2 regions of the Mitsuaria sp. RG genome follow, and region 2 is predicted to be linked to the other one. Evidence: predicted binding sites of a transcription regulator. Region 2 holds the regulator's gene; the other holds the start of a gene.
The links. The regulator FliA, encoded in region 2, starts transcription of late flagellar genes. The targets are predictions, from matches to a motif close to CTAAAGTTTNNNNNNNNNNNGCCGNTA.

Region 1 (5,885 bases), on a different contig from region 2:
CCGCTGGGCTGGTTGTCCGACCGTTATGATCGCGCCGTGCTGATCCGCAGCGTGGCGATCGGCCTGGCGCTGGCCTCGGCGCCGCTGGCGATTCTGCCGGGCGTGCCGTTGGCGCTATTGTTCGGCATCGGTTTCGTCATATCGCTGTTGCAGTTCTGCTTGTATCCGCTGGCGGTGGCGTTCTCCAACGACCATGTGGAAAGCGAGCGGCGGGTCTCGTTGACCGCCATGCTGCTGGTCACCTATGGCGTGGGCGCCTGCATCGGGCCGCTGGCGGCGGGGGTGCTGATGAAACTGCTGGGTGCGCAGATGCTGTACGCCTTCTTCGTGTTCTTCGCCCTGGTGCTGGTCTGGCGCATTCGGCCCAAGGCGGTCACCGGGCTGCACCAGGTCCAGGATGCGCCTCTGGGGCACGTGGCCATGCCGGCGGCGGGGTCGCCCTTGTCGGCGGCCCTTGACCCTCGGGTGGACGAGCAGACCGTGCAGGAGGTGATGCAGGCGCCGGTGGCGGCGGAGGATACCGAAGAGGAGGCCGGCGCGGAGCGGGAAAGCGAGATGAGCAAATCCTAGCCAGTCAGTTAAGCCAATTGGGGTCGCTGCGCGACCCTTCGCGGGTAAACCCGCTCCCACAGGATCGCGCAGATGCTGAATCGAGCGCTGTACCTGTGGGAGCGGGTTTACCCGCGAAGGGCTGCAAAGCAGCCCCAATAAGTGCGATCAAGCGCTAACTGCCTGGCATTAACCCGTGGGGTGGCGTTTTCGTGCCCTGCTGACGCTCAATAGTCGTCTTTGTCGAACCGCCGCGCCTCGCGCTGCAGCTGATAGACGAAACTCTCGATCTTGCGCTGCGCCTGACCGTTGAGGTTATGGAAGCGCACCCCGGCGAAGGTGGTGTTGATGCGCTCCTCGAAGTGCAGGTGGCGCAGTTCGACCAGGGTGTCGGTCAGCCCCAGTGGGTTGCTGGCCTTGAAGCGCTCGTAGACCTGGCCCAGTTGCAGGCGGTCCTCGACGTTGCCGTCGAAGCGCAGCTTGCAGCCGGTGGCGGAAATGTCCAGCAGCTTGCCGCGCAGGGCGCCGTTGCCCTTGAGGTGGGCGCCGTCGAGGACGATGTCGACCAGTTGCGACAGTTTCAGCGCGGCGCGGAAGGCGTTGCGGCGCTGGTGGTAAGTCACTTCCTCGGGCAGCGGGCCACGGTAGCAGCGGTGGCCGTCGATCTCGCCGATGGTCAGCGCCGTGTTGGATTCCCAGGCGATGCGCACGCCGTCATGGAAGCCTTCGACACGGAACGGTTCGCCGTTCTCGATGTACTTCTCACCGTCGCGGGGGATCATTTCATCCAGCGCCAGGACGCCGCTGTCCCGGTCGACATGCACCACGTAGCTTTGAAACCGCTGGCTGCGCTCATGGAAGCTGATGATCAGCGGGTCGTGGCTCTCCAGCAGTTGGCGCAAGTTGGCCGTGATCTCCAAAGGGGTGCTCAGCACCTTTGGTGGCTGGGGAGCATCGGATTCATTGAACACAGGTAATCAATCTCCAGGCGAATACGGCACACGCAAGTAACGGCATTATGCCAGTATGTTCCGTGCCTTGATCAGGGTCAATCAGACTTGGCCGATGGCCCTGGGCTTGTCCATTGGCGAGGTGGCGCCGCGGCTGTCATAGAGCGACGGCGAGTCGCCGCCCATGAGGATTCTGATCTGGTTGGCCGTGGCGTACTGCTGCATCTGGATGATCCGGCCGTTGTTCTCGTTGACCTTCTGGCAGGCATCCATCAGTTGGGTGAGCTCATTGAGCTGCTGCATGATGAGTTCGCCGTTGGGCGACTGGTCGGCCACCGCCTGCACGCCTGCGCGGTCGGCGCTGAGGCCGAGATCGATGAGCAACTGGTTGCGCCGTTGTCCCTGCTGCTCGAGCAGCACGACCAGCGACTGCTTGCGGGCAAGGATATGCTCCAGCGCCATGATTTCCCGGCCATGCAGGGAAACTGCCTCCTTTTGCAGAAGGTCGAGCAGTTCCTGGGTCGGCGCGATGTCGTCTTCGATCAGTTGCAGCAGGGTGATGTCGTGCATGGCTAACTCTTGGCGTTTTGCGTCCTTGAAGTCAGCGCCCCTGGAGGTCAGCGCTGGGCTTCGAAATCAAGCAGTTTGCTGGCGACCCGGTCGGCATCGACCTTGTAGCTGCCGTCCGCGATGGCCTGTTTCAACTCGGCCACGCGGGCGCTGTTGACGGTCGGCTGATCGCGCAGCTTGTCGCTGATCTTCTGCAATTGCTGGGCCTCTGGGCTCAGGTGTACCGCTTCTCCGCTGACACTGGCGTGCTTGGGCGCTGCGCTGGCCTCGCCGGCTTTATCGGCGTTGCCCGGCGCGGCATTGCCGCGAACGCCGCCCGTGACGGACGGAGAGTTGTTGAGACGACTGAAGTCGATGACCATGTTCAGAACCCCTGGGAATTAGGACGCATGCCTTGCTTTCGGCCTACCCGAGCAAAACTTTAGGCGTGAATGCATCACCGCCTCTCGGCACACGTGCGCAACCCGATCTGTGACACAGTTTAGGGGGCGCGGTTCCACATCGCCAGCGTTGCGTCACTATCCCGACGCAGTGCAGTCCTACATGGCCACCTCGACCTGCCCCGGGCCCGTGACGCGGGCCTTGACCACGCGTTTGGAGTTCAGGTTGCGCACCCGGATCTGCGTCTGCAGGCCGCCCTTGTCCAAGGCCTCGCCGGGCATGCGCACGCTCAGGCTGCCGCTGCGGGCGATGATCACCACGTGATCGCCCTTGCGCACCACATCGGCCTGCTCCAGGTGCTGTTGCGTCAGCACCTGGTCGAGCACAGTGGGGCGCAACAGCTTCAAGCCCACGGCCTGGTCAAGCTGGGTCAGGTAGCCGACGCCGAGGGTGCCCACATCGCGTTCGCGCAAGGCCACATCGCCTTCACCCACCACGCTTTCACGTTTCAGGGGGCGAGTCATGACCACCACGTCGCGCATCAGGCGCACCTGGGCTGGGACGAATACCGTCCAGGGCGCCGTGCCGTCGCAGCGGACCCGTACCGTAACCCGCCCCAGGGGCGTCGAACCTTCCAGCGAGGCGTCCAGCTGCTGGCTGCACAGCGGCATGCGCAGGCGTGGGTCGAGGTTGTTGACCTGGATCTCGTAGCGGCCCGGGGTCTGGGTGGTCGCCAGGTAGTCCTCCACGGTGAATTCAAGAAACCCCTGAGTGACACCGATAAGCTGTTCAGGCAAGGTAAAAGAGTCCGCCAGCGTACGAATGCCGGGTGCCAGCAGGCACAGGGCGGCCAGTGAGCCGGTCAACAGGCGCGTCAGTCGTCGGAAATTTGTCGTTTTCGTATACATGGCGTTCAAAAAAGCAAAGCCCGTGCCGATTCGGTACATAGGCAATCGTTGAAGGAGTCTGGCATGGCTGGAGTGATGGATTCGGTCAACCAGCGCACGCAACTGGTGGGGCAGAATCGCCTGGAGCTGCTGTTGTTTCGCCTCAATGGCGATCAGCTCTACGGCATCAATGTGTTCAAGGTACGGGAGGTGCTGCAGTGCCCGGACCTGACGCTGCTGCCCAGGTCCCATCCGGTGGTGCGCGGCGTGGCTAACATTCGGGGGGCGACCATCCCGATCCTGGACCTGTCGATGGCCACCGGCCTTCCGCAGCTGAAGGAAGAAACGCGCAACAGTTTCGTGATCATCACCGAATACAACACCAAGACCCAGGGCTTCCTGGTGCATTCGGTCGAGCGCATCGTCAACATGAACTGGGAAGAGATCCATCCGCCACCCAAGGGTACCGGACGCGATCACTACCTGACAGCCGTGACCCGGGTCGACAACCGCATGGTCGAGATCATCGATGTGGAGAAGGTGCTGGCCGAGGTGGCGCCTTCGTCCGAGTCGGTGTCCGATGGCGTGATCGATGCCGAGGTGCAGGACAAGGCGGTGATGCTGCGGGTGCTGACGGTCGATGACTCGTCGGTGGCGCGCAAGCAGGTGAGCCGTTGCCTGCAGACGGTGGGGGTCGAGGTGGTGGCGCTCAACGATGGTCGCCAGGCCCTGGATTACCTGCGCAAGCTGGTGGACGAGGGCAAGCGTCCGGAGGAGGAGTTCCTCATGATGATTTCGGATATTGAAATGCCGGAAATGGACGGCTATACCCTCACGGCGGAGATCCGCAGCGATCCGCGCATGCAAAAACTGCACATCTGCCTGCATACTTCGCTGTCCGGGGTATTCAACCAGGCGATGGTCAAGAAAGTCGGTGCCGATGACTTCCTGGCCAAGTTCAGGCCGGATGACCTCGCCCAGCGCGTGGTCGACCGGATCAAGGCAAGTCATTGAAACGGCCGGGGCCCGTCCCCGGCGCTAGCGATTTAAGAAGAGGCGGCAGCATTGTCTACGGGTAATTTGGATTTCGAACAGTTCCGGGTCTTCCTGGAGAAAGCCTGTGGCATCCTGCTGGGCGAGAATAAGCAGTACCTGGTCTCCAGCCGTCTCAACAAGCTGATGGAGCAACAGGGGATCAAGTCGCTGGGCGAGCTGGTACAGCGCATCCAGACCCAGCCACGCAGTGGTCTGCGCGAGCAGGTGGTCGATGCCATGACCACCAACGAGACGCTGTGGTTTCGCGACACCTACCCGTTCGAGGTGCTCAAGAGCAAGGTGATCCCGGAGTTCATCAAGAACAACCCGGGCCAGCGCCTGCGCATCTGGTCGGCGGCCTGTTCGTCCGGTCAGGAGCCGTACTCGATCTCGATGTCGATCGACGAGTTCGAGCGCACCAACCTCGGCCAGCTGAAGATGGGTGCGCAGATCGTCGCCACCGACCTGTCGGGCGCCATGCTCAACAACTGCAAGACCGGCGAGTACGATAGCCTAGCCATCGCCCGCGGCTTGTCGCAGGAGCGCCTGCAGCGCTACTTCGACCCAAAGGGGCCGGGGCGCTGGGCGATCAAGTCGCCGATCCGCAGCCGCGTCGAGTTCCGTTCGTACAACCTGCTCGACAGCTATGCGCCGCTGGGCAAGTTCGACATCGTGTTCTGCCGCAACGTGCTGATCTACTTCTCGGCCCAGGTCAAGAAGGACATCCTCATGCGCATTCACGGCACCCTCAAGCCCGGTGGCTATCTGTTCCTGGGGGCGTCCGAGGCGCTCAACGGGCTGCCTGACCATTATCAGATGGTCCAGTGCAGCCCGGGGATCATCTACCAGGCCAAGTAAGGCTGGGCGAAAAAAGGCCGGTATCCTGCGATACCGGCCTTTTTGTTTTCAAGGTCATCCCTTTCAAGGTCTTTGGGTGCGAAGATTATTGACCGAGTGAGGGCCACCAAGTGTTCGCCGCAACCTTTGCAGCGCCTATAAAACCGAGCGCCGCCCGCGCGGCGCTCGGTCTGATAGGCGCTATAGCTCTGGCGTCGAACACCTTGAAAGGGTTGGTTTTCAAGGTGGAATAGTCTGCGATGGCGTGTCAGAACGCGTAGCGCAACCTGGCCGAGAACACGTCGGCATCGAAGCCCGACTTGCCCATGTAGTCATAGCTGACGCCGACGCTCACCGCTCCCAGCTTGTAGTCAGCCCCCAGCCCGGCCTCGTAGCTGTTGCGCGCCACGCTGGCGCCATGGCTGACGAACGGCGTGGTGCCCAGCACGAAGGTCGCGGTGTTCTGCACAGGATCCGCGGCAAAGTCGTGGTAGGCCATGACTTTCAGCTGCGGCTCCAGGATGCCGGCGCCAAGCGGCAGTTGGCTGGCCACGCGCACGCCGGCGCCCAGCTCGATGGCCTCGTAGCGCTGCGCCTCGACCTTGAGTGCGGCCGACGAGCCTTTCTCGTTGAAGCTGTCGATGTCGACGCGGCTGTAGCGCGCCGCCAGGCGCGG
Region 2 (5,885 bases):
AGCCGTTGCGCCTGCTGCGGCCCCCGTCGATCCGCGTCTGTTCGATGCCATGCGCTCCGAGCTGACCGGCCTGCGCGAGCTGCTGGAAGTCCAGCTCGGTTCGCTCGCCTGGAGCCAGCTGCAGGGCAGCAAGCCACAGCAGGCCAACCTCTGGCGCCGTCTGCAGCGCCTCGGCCTGTCCGGCGGACTGGCCCGCGAGCTGCTTGACCTCACCGCCGAGATCGAAGACCCGCGTCATGCCTGGCGCATGGTCCTGGCGCATCTGGCGCGGATGATCGACGTACCCGAGATCGAGCCGATCGAGGAGGGCGGGGTCATCGCCATGGTCGGCCCGGCCGGCATGGGCAAGACCACCACCCTGGCCAAGCTGGCCGCCCGCTACGTGCTCAAGTACGGCGCGAACAACCTGGCGCTGGTCAGCATGGACAGCTTCCGCATCGGCGCCCAGGAGCAGCTCAAGACCCTGGGGCGCATCCTCAACGTGCCGGTCACCTATGTCGACCCGGGCGAGTCGCTGGCCCAGGCGCTGGAACCACTGCTGCGCAAGCGCGTGGTGCTGATCGACACCGCCGGCCTGCAGGCCAGCGACCCGGCGCTGCGCATGCAGCTCGAGACCCTGGCCGGGCGCGGCATCGCCGCCAAGAATTACCTGGTGCTGGCAACCACCAGCCAGAAGCAGGTGCTCACCGCCGCCTACCACAGCTACAAGCGCTGCGGCCTGGCCGGTTGCATCCTGACCAAGCTCGATGAAACGGCATGCCTCGGCGAAGTGCTGAGCCTTGCCATCAGTCATGAACTGCCGGTGGCCTATCTGACCGATGGGCCGCGCATTCCTGACGACCTGCAACTGCCGCGCAAGCACCAACTGGTGAGTCGCGCGGTCAGCGTGCAGTTGCAGGACGAGCCCAGCGACGAGGCCATGGCCGACATGTTCGCTGATCTCTACCACAACCCTGGCAAGCGTGCGGGTTGAGGGTGAATACTGTGCAAAGTACCTACATCATGGGGTTGCCCGGCCGGACCGTGGCCTTGAACGTTCAGCCCCTCATGTGGCCTGGGTCCAAGCGAGACAAGGTAAAGAACAGACATGGGTAGCATGCATCCCGTACAGGTGATCGCCGTGACCGGTGGCAAAGGTGGCGTCGGCAAGACTAACGTTTCAGTGAACCTGTCCCTGGCGCTGGCCGAACTCGGCCGCCGGGTCATGTTGCTGGACGCCGACCTGGGCCTGGCCAATGTCGACGTTCTGCTGGGGCTCACGCCCAAGCGCACCCTGGCCGACGTCATCGAAGGCCGCTGCGAGCTGCGCGATGTGCTGCTGCAGGGCCCCGGCGGCGTGCGTATCGTCCCGGCGGCTTCCGGCACCCAGAGCATGGTGCACCTGGCGCCCGCCCAGCACGCCGGCCTGATCCAGGCCTTCAGCGAGATCGGCGACAACCTCGACGTACTGGTGATCGACACTGCTGCGGGTATTGGTGACTCGGTGGTCAGCTTTGTCCGCGCGGCCCAGGAAGTGTTGCTGGTGGTGTGTGACGAGCCCACCTCGATCACCGACGCCTACGCCCTGATCAAGCTGCTCAACCGCGACTACGGGATGAATCGGTTCCGCGTGCTGGCCAACATGGCCCAGAGCCCGCAGGAAGGGCGCAACCTGTTCGCCAAGTTGACCAAGGTCACCGACCGCTTCCTCGACGTCGCCCTACAATACGTTGGCGCCGTGCCGTACGACGAGTGTGTGCGCAAGGCCGTGCAGAAGCAGCGGGCGGTCTACGAGGCCTTCCCGCGCTCCAAGTGCGCGCTGGCGTTCAAGGCCATCGCGCAGAAGGTCGACAGCTGGCCGTTGCCTGCCAACCCGCGCGGGCACCTGGAATTCTTCGTCGAGCGCCTGGTGCAGCCCACCAGTGCAGGGCCAGTGTTATGAACGCGAGTGGTTTCAAGATGTACAGCAAGGCCGCCAAGGACGCTCAGTACGAGCTGATCGAACGCTACGCGCCACTGGTCAAGCGTATCGCCTACCACCTGCTGGCGCGCCTGCCAGCCAACGTCCAGGTCGAGGACCTGATCCAGGCCGGGATGATCGGCCTGCTGGAAGTGGCCAACAAATACGATGCCAGCAAGGGCGCCAGTTTCGAGACCTATGCCGGTATCCGCATCCGCGGCGCCATGCTCGACGAGGTGCGCAAGGGTGACTGGGCGCCACGCTCGGTGCACCGCAACACGCGCATGGTCAGCGACGCGATTCGCTGCGTTGAAGCAAAGACGGGGCGCGACGCTAAAGATCACGAGGTTGCTGCCGAACTCCAATTGAGTCTCGATGATTACTACGGGATTTTGAACGACACCCTGGGCAGTCGCCTGTTCAGTTTCGACGACCTGCTGCAGGACGGCGAACACGAGGGGCTGCACGAGGATGGCGCCAGCAACCAGCTGGAGCCGGCGCGGGACCTGGAGGACGAGCGCTTCCAGGCCGCATTGGCCGAGGCGATCGCCAACCTGCCGGAACGCGAGCGCCTGGTGCTGGCGCTGTACTACGACGAAGAGCTGAACCTCAAGGAAATTGGTGAGGTGCTGGGGGTCAGCGAATCGCGTGTCAGCCAGTTGCACAGCCAGTGCGCGGCACGTCTGCGCAGTCGCCTGGGTGAATGGCGGGCGCGTTGAGCCAAGGTTCGATGCAGTCGTTTTTTTGTGGTGCCGAATTGATTGAGTGCGCGCTCGGCGCCGAGCGCGTTTAAGACTGCTTGGAGGTCTAATTGAACAAAGACATGAAAATCCTCATCGTTGACGACTTCTCGACGATGCGGCGGATCATCAAGAACCTGTTGCGTGATCTGGGTTTCACCAACGTCAAGGAAGCCGATGACGGCAACACGGCACTGCCGATGCTCACCAGTGAGCACTTTGACTTCCTGGTAACCGACTGGAACATGCCGGGCATGACCGGTATCGACCTGCTGCGCGCGGTCCGTGCCGACGAGCGCCTCAAGCACCTGCCGGTGTTGATGGTCACCGCCGAAGCCAAGCGCGAGCAGATCATCGAAGCTGCCCAGGCCGGCGTAAACGGCTATGTGGTCAAGCCTTTCACCGCCCTGGCGCTGAAAGAAAAGATCGAGAAGATCTTCGAACGCGTCAACGGCTGAGTCACGTCTGGGGGGCGCAATGGAGTCAACCAACAACTCTTTGGGTGAGTTTGAATCAACCCTGAAGAAGCATGCCCAGGAGCTGGTCGAGAGCCTCGAGCGCGGCCGGTTCGGTGATGCGGTGCAGCTGATCCACCAACTGAACCAGACCCGCGACCGCGGGCTGTACCAGGAGGTCGGCAAGCTCACCCGTGAACTGCACAGTGCAATCGTCAACTTCCAGATCGACCCGTCCATGCCGCAGGCCGAGGAAGTGTCGCAGATTACCGACGCCGCCGAACGCCTCTCCTACGTGGTTCGCCTCACCGAAGGTGCGGCCAACCGCACCATGGACCTGGCGGAGGCGTGCACCCCGGTGCTCAACGACCTCGCCGCCGAGGCCCAGAGCCTGTCCGCCGACTGGCAGCGCTTCATGCGCCGCGAGGTGGCAGCGCCGGAATTCCGTGAGCTGGTCAAGCGTGTGGACAGTTTCCTGGCGCACAGCGCCGAAGGTAACCAGAAGGTCGCCGGCCATCTCAACGATATCGTCCTGGCCCAGGATTATCAGGATCTCACCGGCCAGGTGATCAAACGGGTGACCGCGCTGGTCACCGAAGTCGAAAGCAATCTGCTCAAGCTCGTGCTGATGGCAAGCCAGGTCGACCGCTTTGCCGGGATCGAACATGACCACCAGCAGCTGCGCGCTGAAAAAGATCAAGAAAAACATCCGACTCGGGGTGAAGGTCCGCAGATTCATGCCGATAAGCGTGAAGACGTCGTGTCCAGCCAGGACGATGTCGACGATCTGTTGTCCAGCCTGGGTTTTTAAGGAGCACGTTTAATGAGCTTCGGCGCCGATGAAGAAATCCTTCAGGATTTCCTGGTAGAAGCCGGCGAAATCCTCGAGCAACTGTCCGAGCAATTGGTCGAGCTGGAAAGCCGGCCCGATGATGCGGACCTGCTCAACGCGATTTTCCGCGGTTTCCACACTGTAAAAGGGGGCGCCGGCTTCCTTCAGCTCAATGAGTTGGTGGAGTGCTGCCACATTGCCGAGAACGTGTTCGACATTCTGCGCAAAGGTGAGCGCCGGGTTGACGCGGAACTGATGGACGTGGTGCTCGAGGCCCTCGACACGGTCAACAGCATGTTCGGCCAGGTGCGCGAACGTACCGATGTCACGCCGGCCACGCCGGAGCTGCTGGCGGCGCTGTCGCGCCTGGCCGAGCCCGGTGGCGCCGAAGCGCCGGCCCCGGTGGTCGAAGCCGCGCCCGTGGTTGAAGCTGCGGCTGCCGAGCCCGACATCACCGATACCGAGTTCGAGCAGCTGCTCGACTCGCTCGATGCGGTCAAGGCCGAAGCTCAGGCTCATGAGCAACTGCAGGGTGAAGAAATCAGCGGCGGTGGTGACGAGATCACCGATGCCGAGTTCGAGTCACTGCTTGACCAGCTGCACGGCAAGGGCCAGTTCTCGGCCGATGCCGCCGTCAGCGCGCCTGCGGCAGCCGCCCCGGCCAGCGATGAGATCACCGACGACGAGTTCGAATCGCTGCTCGACCAGTTGCACGGCAAAGGCACCTTCGCCGTCGACGCACTGCCAGGCGCCGCCGCGCCAGCGGCCAGCGCGGCATCCGCTGCGGGCGACGAGAGCATCAGCGAACACGAATTCGAGGCCCTGCTCGACCAGTTGCACGGCAAGGGCAAGTTCTCCGGTGACGCAGTCACCGCCGAAGCGCCTGCCGCTGCCGTTGCCGCACCTGTCGCGGCCAAGGCCGAGGTCAAACCAGTTGCCAAGCCGGCACCGGCCGCCGCGCCCGCCGCAGCTCCGGCTGCCGCCGCCAAGCCTGCCGCACCGGCCCGCGCTCCGGCGCCTGCCGCCGAGAAGCACGGCGCCAGCGAGGCGGAAACCACCGTGCGGGTCGATACCGCGCGCCTGGACGAGATCATGAACATGGTCGGCGAACTGGTGCTGGTGCGTAACCGACTGGTGCGCCTGGGGCTCAACAGCGGCGACGAGGCCATGTCCAAGGCCGTGTCCAACCTCGACGTGGTCACCGCCGACCTGCAGACCGCGGTCATGAAGACCCGCATGCAGCCGATCAAGAAAGTCTTCGGCCGCTTCCCGCGCCTGGTCCGCGACCTGGCCCGCCAGCTCAAGAAAGAGATCAACCTCGAGCTGGTCGGTGAAGAGACCGACCTCGACAAGAACCTGGTCGAGGCCCTGGCCGACCCGTTGGTGCACTTGGTGCGCAACGCCGTCGACCATGGCGTCGAGATGCCCGATGAGCGCGAGGCCTCTGGCAAGTCGCGCATGGGCCGGGTGGTGCTGTCCGCCGAGCAGGAGGGCGACCACATCCTGCTGTCGATCTCCGACGACGGCAAGGGCATGGACCCGAGCATCCTGCGCGCCAAGGCCGTGGAGAAGGGCCTGATGGACAAGGACGCGGCCGATCGCCTGAGCGAGTCGGACTGCTACAACCTGATCTTCGCCCCGGGCTTCTCGACCAAGACCGAGATCTCCGATGTATCCGGCCGTGGCGTCGGCATGGACGTGGTGAAGACCAAGATTTCCCAGCTCAACGGCTCGATCAACATCTTTTCGGCCAAGGGCCAGGGCTCGAAGATCGTCATCAAGGTGCCGCTGACCCTGGCGATCATGCCGACCCTGATGGTGATGCTGGGCAACCAGGCGTTCGCCTTCCCGCTGGTCAACGTCAACGAGATCTTCCACCTCGACCTGTCGCGCACCAACGTGGTCGACGGCCAGGAAGT

Region 1: the regulator FliA is predicted to act here: its motif matches at 2,468-2,494, upstream of flgM (flagellar biosynthesis anti-sigma factor FlgM).

Annotation. Positions count from the first base shown of each region.
Region 1 covers NZ_JAQMYQ010000058.1:16,075-21,959, forward strand. Annotated here, with positions in the region: gene POF53_RS23355 (MFS transporter) at 1-570, shown strand, start outside; gene POF53_RS23360 (flagellar brake protein) at 777-1,520, opposite strand; gene POF53_RS23365 (flagella synthesis protein FlgN) at 1,602-2,069, opposite strand; gene flgM (flagellar biosynthesis anti-sigma factor FlgM) at 2,117-2,431, opposite strand; gene flgA (flagellar basal body P-ring formation chaperone FlgA) at 2,609-3,316, opposite strand; gene POF53_RS23380 (chemotaxis protein CheV) at 3,422-4,351, shown strand; gene cheR (protein-glutamate O-methyltransferase CheR) at 4,403-5,230, shown strand; gene POF53_RS23390 (autotransporter family protein) at 5,478-5,885, opposite strand, start outside.
Region 2 covers NZ_JAQMYQ010000017.1:53,662-59,546, forward strand. Annotated here, with positions in the region: gene flhF (flagellar biosynthesis GTPase FlhF) at 1-973, shown strand, start outside; gene fleN (flagellar synthesis regulator FleN) at 1,088-1,921, shown strand; gene fliA (RNA polymerase sigma factor FliA) at 1,918-2,658, shown strand; gene POF53_RS11870 (chemotaxis response regulator CheY) at 2,763-3,137, shown strand; gene POF53_RS11875 (protein phosphatase CheZ) at 3,157-3,945, shown strand; gene POF53_RS11880 (chemotaxis protein CheA) at 3,958-5,885, shown strand, end outside.